DNA from 2 places in the Margalitia sp. FSL K6-0131 genome. Region 2 is predicted to be linked to the other one. Evidence: riboswitches for the same ligand, from Rfam matches in the RefSeq annotation. Region 2 holds a riboswitch; the other holds the start of a gene.
What was found. A riboswitch is a leader RNA that binds a small molecule or an ion and turns the genes downstream of it on or off. The one in region 2 is predicted to bind thiamine pyrophosphate.

Region 1 (4,902 bases), 1.3 Mb from region 2:
CGTCTTTTTGTCATTAGAAGCAGGGGCATGATCATTTTTGTCCGCCAGTACAACACTGGGGAAACATAGGGCCGCACCAATAATTAAACCTTTTAATACAAATCTCGGGAAGTGCATCCTTTCACCTCCTTTCAGAGAATCTAGACTGAAACTACTCTTCATTAGGATTTCTTACGAAAGACAATAATCTTTATGGAATGCTTTTATAAAGAATTACTAAAAAGCTTGTCACTTTTTGTCCGTTTTCAATATAAATAGATCTATTTACCTGTATTTTGATAAGAAAATGACATTTTAATAGATATATTGTTATTTTTGTTAAAATAAAAAAAAGGACCCTAAGATCCTTTTTGAAATTCATTTATCTTTTTGATCGGATTTACCTGGAAGCTCAAAAAGAAACCGTTTAAATGTTATTAAGAAGAGGAAAGGATATATGAAAGGTGGTTCCTTTATTCAATTCACTTTCCACCATAATGGTTCCACGATGATTTTCAATAATTTTATAGCTGACCATTAACCCTAACCCATTTCCATTTTCCTTTAATGTGTAGAAGGGTTCTCCTATTTTAACGACTTGTTCAGGTAACATCCCAATTCCGTTATCTTGTATGGAAATCATTACATTTTCCTCGTCCAATGAGCTGGAGATCTTAATTTTGCCCCCATTAGGTAATGCATCAATAGCGTTTTTAAGCATATTCAGAAATACTTGAGCTAATTGATTTCTTTCTCCGTAGATGAGAATGTCGTTATCGTGATATGCTTCGGTAATTTCAACATTTTTCATAGCGGCTTCCGCGTTGAGTAAATGAACGACATTCCTTATGATATCGACTAGGTTGCAATTATTAAATTCAACAGTATGCGGTTTCGCGAACACCATGAATTCGTTCACAATAAAATTAATGCGGTCAATTTCCTCTAATATCGTTTTAGAATAAAGATATTTCTTCTCATCTGAAAAATGGTCAAGAATTTGAACAAAACCGCGAATGGTAGTGAGAGGATTGCGGATTTCATGTGCAATCCCAGCTGCCAGTTCACCAACCAACGATAACTTCTCGGTCTTGCGAAGCATTTCTTCGGTATTTTTTTGCTCAGTAATATCATGTTGAATGGAAAAATGCTGAAACGTGTTCCCGTTGCGATCTTTAAACGGCACTATAGTGCAATCAACCCAATAAAGACTGCCATCTTTTGCTTTGTTACAAATTTCTCCTTTCCAAACCTTGCCTTGTTTTATATATTCTCGTATTTCTTGAAAAAATTCTTCCGTGTGATAGCCGGAGTTTAAAAGATTGTGATGGTTTTGCCCTATTAGTTCTTCTTCCTTGTATTTCGTTATGTCGCAAAATTTTTGATTAGCATATTTAATAGCATCCTCCTTATCCGTAATAACAAGGATCGTTGCCTCTTTCAATGCATTTTTTAGATCATTTAGTTCACGCAAAGTGATATTTTCTTCTGCCAAACATGAGGCATATTGACGCAATTCTTTTATGATGAGCGGATTCATTTGGTTTGAAAAAATAGTAGATGCTTGCTGTATAAAAGAATCTATTTTTTTCATTACTTGAAATAGAACCTGTGGAGAGATGCTGCAGTTGTTTATCTCTTCTTCTAAAAAGTCCATAATCACCGATTTATAATGATGGCTCGGAAAAAGATATTGCTTTTGAAGTCGTGTATGAAATATGTACGTTTTTTCTAGTAACAATCTTGCCCATTTATTCATCATGAAATGAGTGGATTCTATATTCTGGGAAAGAGAATTACCAAGACAATGAAAAAACACTTCTTGGATAGATGTAAGATTTTGGAGTAAATGAAAATGTGGATCATTGCTTTGTTTTTCCTGTAGATTTTTCGCTAATAGGTGGCAATGATCCATTAACTTTTGACCAATCCGTTTCAATTCCTTATCCATACCCTCCACCTCTTTCAACAATAGTCTCTTTGTACCATTAAATTTTGACAACAAACCACAAAATCCCTTTTTTTTGTGCCTGTTACCACAAATGGATGTTAAGGGTGTCAGGGACCACTTGTGTACAAATTATACGATGGACGCGCAACACTGTTTAATTGCTTTACATATTGAATTCTGCGGGATATGATAAGTACAAAGAATAAAAGTTTTAAAGACTACTAGGGGTGCCCTAATTTGGGCTGAGAGAAAAACAGGAAGTTTTTTAACCCTTTGGACCTGATCTGGTTAATACCAGCGGAGGAAAGTAGTGGAGTGAAAAATGTTTTTTCTCTTACTAATGATGCCAGGTCCTAAAGAAGGAGCTGGCTTTTTTGTATTTCCCCCAGGAACACGACCCAGAATATGACTTTGAGGAGGATGAAAAATGGATAAGGTATTAATTGGAGACATTTTACACAATGTGAGGAAGGAAAATCCGCTTGTTCATAATATTACGAATGTGGTAGTGACAAATTTTACGGCCAACGGACTTTTGGCATTAGGGGCGTCTCCTGTAATGGCATATGCTCCTGAAGAGGTGGGGGACATGGCTAAGATTGCCGGTGCGCTAGTTTTAAATATGGGAACGTTAAATTCAGAAACGGTAGAATCGATGATTATTGCAGGAAAGTCCGCTAATGCCCACGGGGTTCCGGTCATTTTTGATCCGGTTGGAGCAGGCGCAACACCGTATCGAACCGAGATGGCAGGTAGGATTATGAGAGAAGTAAAGATTTCCATTATAAGAGGAAATGCAGGGGAGATTGCTAATATCGCAGGTTTTCAGGCAGAGGTGAAGGGAGTAGATGCAGGGAATGTCCAAGGAAATCAAATAGATCTTGCTATCACCGCTGCTCGTAAACTGCAAACGATTATCGTAGTAACTGGAAAAGAGGATGTAATTACGGATGGTACCACAACCTTTGTGGGTCGAAACGGTCATCCGATATTAACGAAAGTAACAGGCACAGGTTGTTTGTTAACTTCTGTAATTGGTGCTTTTGCTGCTGTTGAAAAAAATCTATTGGCTGCAGCTGCCTCTGCCGTTACAGCATATGGAATTGCTGCTGAATTGGCAGCAGAAAGAACAGCTTCCAAAGGACCGGGAAGCTTTCAAATGGAGTTTCTAGATCAGCTTGCATCTGTTTCAGGTCAACATGTAATCGAAAAAGCTTTCATTGAACAAAGAGAAGGGTAGGTGCCGGAAAATGAGAAAAGCATTAACAATAGCAGGCTCCGATAGTGGTGGAGGAGCAGGTATTCAGGCGGATTTAAAAACGTTCCAAGAGCTTGAGGTATATGGAATGTCAGCCATCACAGCAATAACCGCCCAAAATACATTAGGAGTTCAAGCAGTTTATCCCTTATCGGTGGAGGCGGTAGTAGAGCAAATTCGTTCCATAGCAGATGATATTGGGGTGGATGCCCTAAAGACAGGAATGCTGTTCAACGCTGATATAATCCAAGCGGTTTCTGAGCAAATCATCTTAAATAACTGGAAAAATATCGTTATAGACCCTGTGATGATTGCGAAAGGAGGAGCCTCTCTATTGCAGCAAGAAGCAGTATCCGCATTGAAAAAGAAGCTTATCCCGTTATCATTGATTATCACTCCGAATATTCCGGAAGCGGAAGTGATTATTGATATGGAAATAAAATCAATAAAAGATAAAGAAGAAGCAGCGAAAAGATTCATTGAATTAGGTGTAAAAAATGTTGTTATTAAAGGCGGACATGACACGGATCCGTTAGAGACAATGGATCTTTTTTACGATGGATATGAATTTGCTTATTTAAAGTCAAAAAGAATCAATACGGAAAACACTCATGGAACCGGTTGTACCTTTTCGGCAGCTATTACCGCAGAACTTGCCAAAGGCAAAAAGGTGTATGATGCGGTTGTAACTGCAAAAGATTTTATCCAAGCGGCAATTGAAGAAAATATTCCACTTGGAAACGGACATGGTCCAACGAATCATTGGGCATATAAAAAAAGGAGCAGTTTGATAAAATGACGAGAATCGATTCGGATAGTTTAAGAGATATATTAAAATTATATTTTATTATGGGCAGTACAAATTGCTATAAAAGTCCTGCAAGTGTACTGAAGGATGCTATTGCTGGCGGGATCACCTTATTTCAATTTCGCGAAAAAGGAATAGACGCTTTAACGGGCGACGCGAAATTTGCACTTGCCGAGGAGCTACAGACCATCTGCAAAGAACATGGGATCCCATTTATTGTGAATGATGATATTGACTTAGCCATTTCCTTAGAGGCTGACGGGGTACATATTGGCCAAGAGGATGCACCGGTGGATGAGGTTCGTAAAAGGATTGGAGATAAAATTCTAGGAGTTTCCGTTCATACGATGGAAGAAGCATTGACATCAATGGAAGCTGGTGCAGATTATTTTGGTGTCGGCCCGATTTTTCCTACTAAAACAAAGGAAGATGCGAAACCAGTCCAAGGCGTTCAGCATATTCAACATTTCCGGGAAAAAGGTATCACTATTCCTATGGTAGGAATCGGCGGTATTACAATGGAAAACGCACTTAAAGTTATGAAAGCAGGTGCAGATGGGGTTTCTGTCATCACCGCGATCAGCCAGGCCACCGATATTACCAAGGCAGCACAGAGGTTAAGAAAACAAGTAGAGTACTAGAGAGCGGGTACCCCTGCTCTTTTTTGCTATAATAAAGGAAAAGAAGTTGGTGAAGGGGGAGAGATTCTTGGAGTACAAATATACCATTTGCTTTATCAAAAAAGGAGAGCAAATTCTTATGCTCAACCGCATTAAATCACCCTGGATGGGGATATGGAACGGTGTCGGCGGGAAGATTGAGAAAGGCGAAGAACCGAAAGAGAGTGTTTTAAGGGAAATAATGGAGGAAACAGGTATTCCGTTAAGTGATGTTGAATACAAAGGA
Region 2 (4,902 bases):
AGGTGTGGATGTCGGAGCGAAAGAAGATATTTACAATATTATCTTAAAACTTGCTGAAGAAAACATTGCCATCATTGTGCTTTCCAGTGAAGGACAAGAAATCATCCGCGTCTGTGACCGGGCGCTTGTTATGTACCATGGAGTGATTCAAGGGGAAGTATCCGGAGAAACAATGACAGAGCAACATATCATGAGTCTTGCTACTGGTGGCCAGTTGACGAAGTAAGGGAGGGGATGTTGGAGATGAATAAAAATTTTTTTCGATGGTTTCGTCATAAATGGAAGGAGTCTCCACTATTTAGTACGGCCATTGCGCTCATTATTATGGTGATTCTGCAGACATTGGTACTGGGATTTAATTATGATTCATTCGGCAGCTGGTTTCAGTCCTGGATCAATAACTGGATTAATATCCTGAGAAATAACGCAGGGATAGGAATCATTGCATTAGGGATGACGTTTGTTATTATGACCGCAGGGATTGATTTATCGGTGGGATCTACATTAGTAGCTACTGGAGCATTTGCAATGATCCTTTTGGATACAGGATCGAAAGGACTTTTGGCGCAAATAGGAATTACGGGAATTCCTGCATATCTTATTGCGGTTTTACTGGTATTAGTTTTCGGCTATTTGTTAGGTTCTTTGATAGGAGTCACCATTACTAAAGGGAAAACTCCTCCATTTATTATTACTTTAGGCGCGATGATGATCTTTAGGAGCGTTACCCAACAATTCATGCAAGGTTACAACCCGACAGTGCCGATGGATTTCTTACAAGTTTCCAATCTCAGCATTGGAGGATATTTGATTATGCCGATTCTATATTGGGCTATCATTGCATATATCCTTTATTATGTCTCTAAGCGAACCGTTTTCGGGAGACAAGTCATTGCGGTCGGTTCCAATGAAAAATCGGCAAAGCTATCCGGAGTAAATGTAGATAAAATTAAGGTACGAGTATATGCATTAATGGGGATTCTTGTTTCCATTGCGGCTATTCTTCAAGTGACTAGGATAGGTTCCATGGACTTTGCAAACGCTGGAAGAGGAGCAGAAATGGATGCTATTGCTGCAGCGGTAGTAGGTGGAACAAGCCTGATGGGCGGAAGAGGATTTATTATCGGTACCATCTATGGGATGTTAATTATTGCGGTAATGAATAATTTATTGAATTTATTTGGAGTGCCGCCGTTTTTAAGAGAGGCGTTTAAAGGGATTATAGTGATTGGAGCTGTGCTTCTGCAAAGGAAGGAAAAATCAGCTTAAGAGTGGAATAGTTTAATAGAAAAAATTCTGTTAAATAAGGAGAGAATAATGTCTAAAATTACGTTTTTAGGAGCGGGAAGTACTGTATTTGCAAAGAATGTCCTGGGAGATTGTATGTTAGTTCCAGCTTTAGAAGGCTTTGAATTTGCGTTGTTTGATATTGATGAACAGCGTTTAAGCGATTCAGAAAAAATGCTGACTAATTTAAAAGAAAACCTAAACAAAAACATTCAAATCAAAGCGTATCATGATCGGAAAGAGGCACTTAGGGATGCAAAATACGTCATCAATGCCATTCAAGTAGGCGGATACAAACCAAGTACGGTTATTGATTTTGAGATTCCGAAAAAATATGGTTTAAGACAAACGATTGCAGATACGGTCGGAATAGGCGGAATCTTCCGTAATCTGCGCACCATTCCGGTAATGCTTGATTTTGCAAAGGATATGGAAGAAGTGTGTCCTAATGCATTATTCCTCAATTACACGAATCCAATGGCGGTTTTAACTGGGGTTATGAATCGTTTTACAAATATCAAAACGGTTGGATTATGTCATAGTGTCCAAGTTTGTACAAAAGAGTTATTTCGTTCATTAGGGATGGATCCAAAAGGAGTACAGGAAAAGATTGCTGGCATTAACCATATGGCATGGTTGTTAGAAGTAAAAAAGGATGGGAAAGATCTATATCCTGAAATAAAGAAAAGAGCGAAAGAAAAACAAAAAACAAAGCACCATGATATGGTCCGATTCGAATTGATGGATAAGTTTGGCTACTATGTAACGGAATCATCCGAACACAATGCTGAATACCATCCATATTTTATAAAATCAAGGTATCCAGAGCTGATAGACAAGTACAATATTCCACTTGATGAATATCCGCGCAGATGTGTGAACCAAATAGAAAATTGGGAAAGAATGAGAGAGGATTTAGTAAATAACAAGTCATTAGACCATACTCGTACAAAAGAATACGGCTCAAGAATTATCGAAGCAATTGAAACAGATATTCCATTTAAATTTGGCGGAAATGTGCTCAATACAGGAAGACTTATTAGCAACCTACCTGAAAAAGCATGTGTAGAAGTTCCATGTATTGCAGATCGCAGCGGCATCACTCCTACCTATGTAGGGGATCTCCCAGAGCAATTAGCAGCACTTAACCGAACAAATATCAATACTCAACTGCTCACCATAGAGGCAGCCATTACTGGAAAGCGGGAACACATTTATCAAGCAGCTATGCTGGATCCACATACATCAGCTGAATTATCGTTGGATGATATCGTTTCGTTATGTGATGATTTAATCGAAGCGCATGGGGAATGGCTGCCGAAGTTTGATGGATCACCAGTGTTAGTTTGATGATAAGTATTTATCATGTATGAAGTGGTTAAAAGTTGGATCCGTGAAGATCTAAAAATACTTAAATATCATTTTAAATAAGTAAGATAGTTGAAAGGAAATAAGACATTACTAGACAATATATCTTCTTGACATATATTTAAATCATGCTATGATAATAGCGAAATATTGTTGGAAAACTTAATATTTTTTTAACCACTAGGGGTGCCATTTAAATGGCTGAGATTAAAGTGTGACTTTGAGACTCTTAGAACCTGATCTGGTTTATACCAGCGTAGGGAAGTGGAACAAGGAAATTTTTTGTGTATTTTAATTTCCATATAAAACCACTTTCTTGAGCGTTGAGAAAGTGGTTTTTTGTTGCACTTTGAAAAGATCTATGGATGCACAACAAAATGATTTTTTGGAGGAGATCGTATGAATTTTTCAGAACAGTTACGACAAGAAGTGGATACCATTTGGGAAGCTAGTTTTCATCATCCTTTTGTGACGGGAATTGCAGATGGAAGCCTATCATTGGAAAGTTTTCGATATTATGTGTTACAGGATTCGTATTATCTTTCTCATTTTGCAAGGGTGCAAGCTTATGGGGCAGCTAAGGCACCAGATTTACATACAACGGCACGTATGGCGGTCCACGCACAAGGGACGGCTGAAGCCGAGCTTAAACTACATGCTCATTTTTCTAAACAATTGGGGATCACAGAAGCTGAAAGAGAGGAATTTAAGCCTGCACCGACAGCTTATGCTTATACATCTCATCTGTACCGTGCGGCATTTGCAGGTCATATCGGTGATATAATTGCTGCCTTATTGCCGTGCTATTGGCTTTATGATGAAATTGGGCAGCGATTAAAGGGAAATACACCAGAGGAACCAATTTACCAAGAATGGATTGCGGCATATGGCGGTGAGTGGTTTCATGAAAAAGTGATGGAGCAAATCCAGCGTATTGACGAGATTGCCAAGCAAGTAACGGATTCGGATTTAGAACGAATGACACAACATTTTATCATAAGCAGTCAATACGAATACTCCTTTTGGGAAATGGCTTATCGGATGGAAGATTGGCCGATTAAGCAAAAGGTCAACAGTTTATTGATAGCTGATTTGGAATAGGAAAAAGATTGCACTCTTATTAAATATGAAATAGAGTACGAGATTTATCAAATATTGAGGTTGGTGGATGTAAATTGAGGCCCGAGCTACATATTATTTCAACAGGAATGCAGTCTGTTTCTGAAATGGTTCAAATCGTAGGTGAAATTCATCCTTATATCGATGCTTTTCATATTAGGGAAAAAAAGAAATCGGCCAGGGAGCTTATTGAAATAGTGAATCAATTAAACGCTAACGGCGTTCCGTTAGAAAAAATAATAATCAATGACCGTATAGATGTAGCAATGGTCGCGCGGGTAAAGGGTGTACAACTTGCTTATCATAGCTTGGACATTTCTGCGGTAAAAGGGGTGTTTCCAAGTTTAAGGTTGGGCTGTTCCGTTCATTCCCTAAATGAGGCGTTGTATGCTGAAAAGTTCGGTGCAGATTATGTGTTGTTTGGACATATTTTTTCCACGCAATCCAAGCCTGATGTAGAACCACGCGGTTTGGAAAAATTAAGAGAAGTAACTACGAAAGTGACTATTCCTGTGATTTCTATTGGCGGTATTGATTTTAAGCACGTGAAAAAGGTGTTAAAAACAGGGGTACAAGGGGTTGCTGTAATGTCTGGGGTCATGTTGGCGGACAATCCCCTTCAAGCAGTAAAAGAATATTCATTTCAACTTGGGTTAAGGGAAAGAGGTAAAGCAAAATGAGTGAATGTTATGATGCCATCGTTGTAGGTGGCGGTGTTAATGGCAGTGCAATTTCCTATAACCTTGCGAAACGTGGCTTAAAGGTAATTCTATTAGAAAAGGACCGTTTAGCTAGCAAAGCATCAAGTGCGGCGGCGGGAATGCTTGCTGCCCAAGCAGAGCTTGAAAAGGATGGCCCACTCTTTCAATTGGCCAAAAAGAGCCGTTCGATGTTTCCTAATCTAGCTGTGGAATTAAAGGAAAGGTCAGGGATTGATATTGAATTGGTGCAGAAGGGATTAGTCAAGATTGCCAGTTCACAAGCAGAGGTACAGGAGTTTCAAAAAATGATGGAGGCAAAGCAGCAAGCAGGGGAAACGGTGGAATGGATGACAGGAAAACAATTATGTGAAAAAGAACCTGCTTTATCACCTAATTTACTTGGAGGAATGTACATTCCAAATGATGG

Region 1: linked by a shared signal. The riboswitch ahead of thiM (hydroxyethylthiazole kinase) and the one ahead of tenA (thiaminase II) in region 2 are both predicted to bind thiamine pyrophosphate.

What each region holds. Positions count from the first base shown of each region.
Region 1 is NZ_JBBOZS010000001.1:4,257,186-4,262,087, reverse strand. It holds gene NSQ59_RS20840 (hypothetical protein) at 1-117, opposite strand, end outside; gene NSQ59_RS20835 (ATP-binding protein) at 407-1,930, opposite strand; TPP riboswitch at 2,144-2,253, shown strand; gene thiM (hydroxyethylthiazole kinase) at 2,358-3,170, shown strand; gene thiD (bifunctional hydroxymethylpyrimidine kinase/phosphomethylpyrimidine kinase) at 3,181-3,987, shown strand; gene thiE (thiamine phosphate synthase) at 3,984-4,637, shown strand; gene NSQ59_RS20815 (NUDIX hydrolase) at 4,705-4,902, shown strand, end outside.
Region 2 is NZ_JBBOZS010000001.1:2,939,213-2,944,114, reverse strand. It holds gene NSQ59_RS14400 (sugar ABC transporter ATP-binding protein) at 1-226, shown strand, start outside; gene NSQ59_RS14395 (ABC transporter permease) at 244-1,269, shown strand; gene NSQ59_RS14390 (alpha-glucosidase/alpha-galactosidase) at 1,318-2,637, shown strand; TPP riboswitch at 2,828-2,935, shown strand; gene tenA (thiaminase II) at 3,055-3,756, shown strand; gene tenI (thiazole tautomerase TenI) at 3,831-4,454, shown strand; gene thiO (glycine oxidase ThiO) at 4,451-4,902, shown strand, end outside.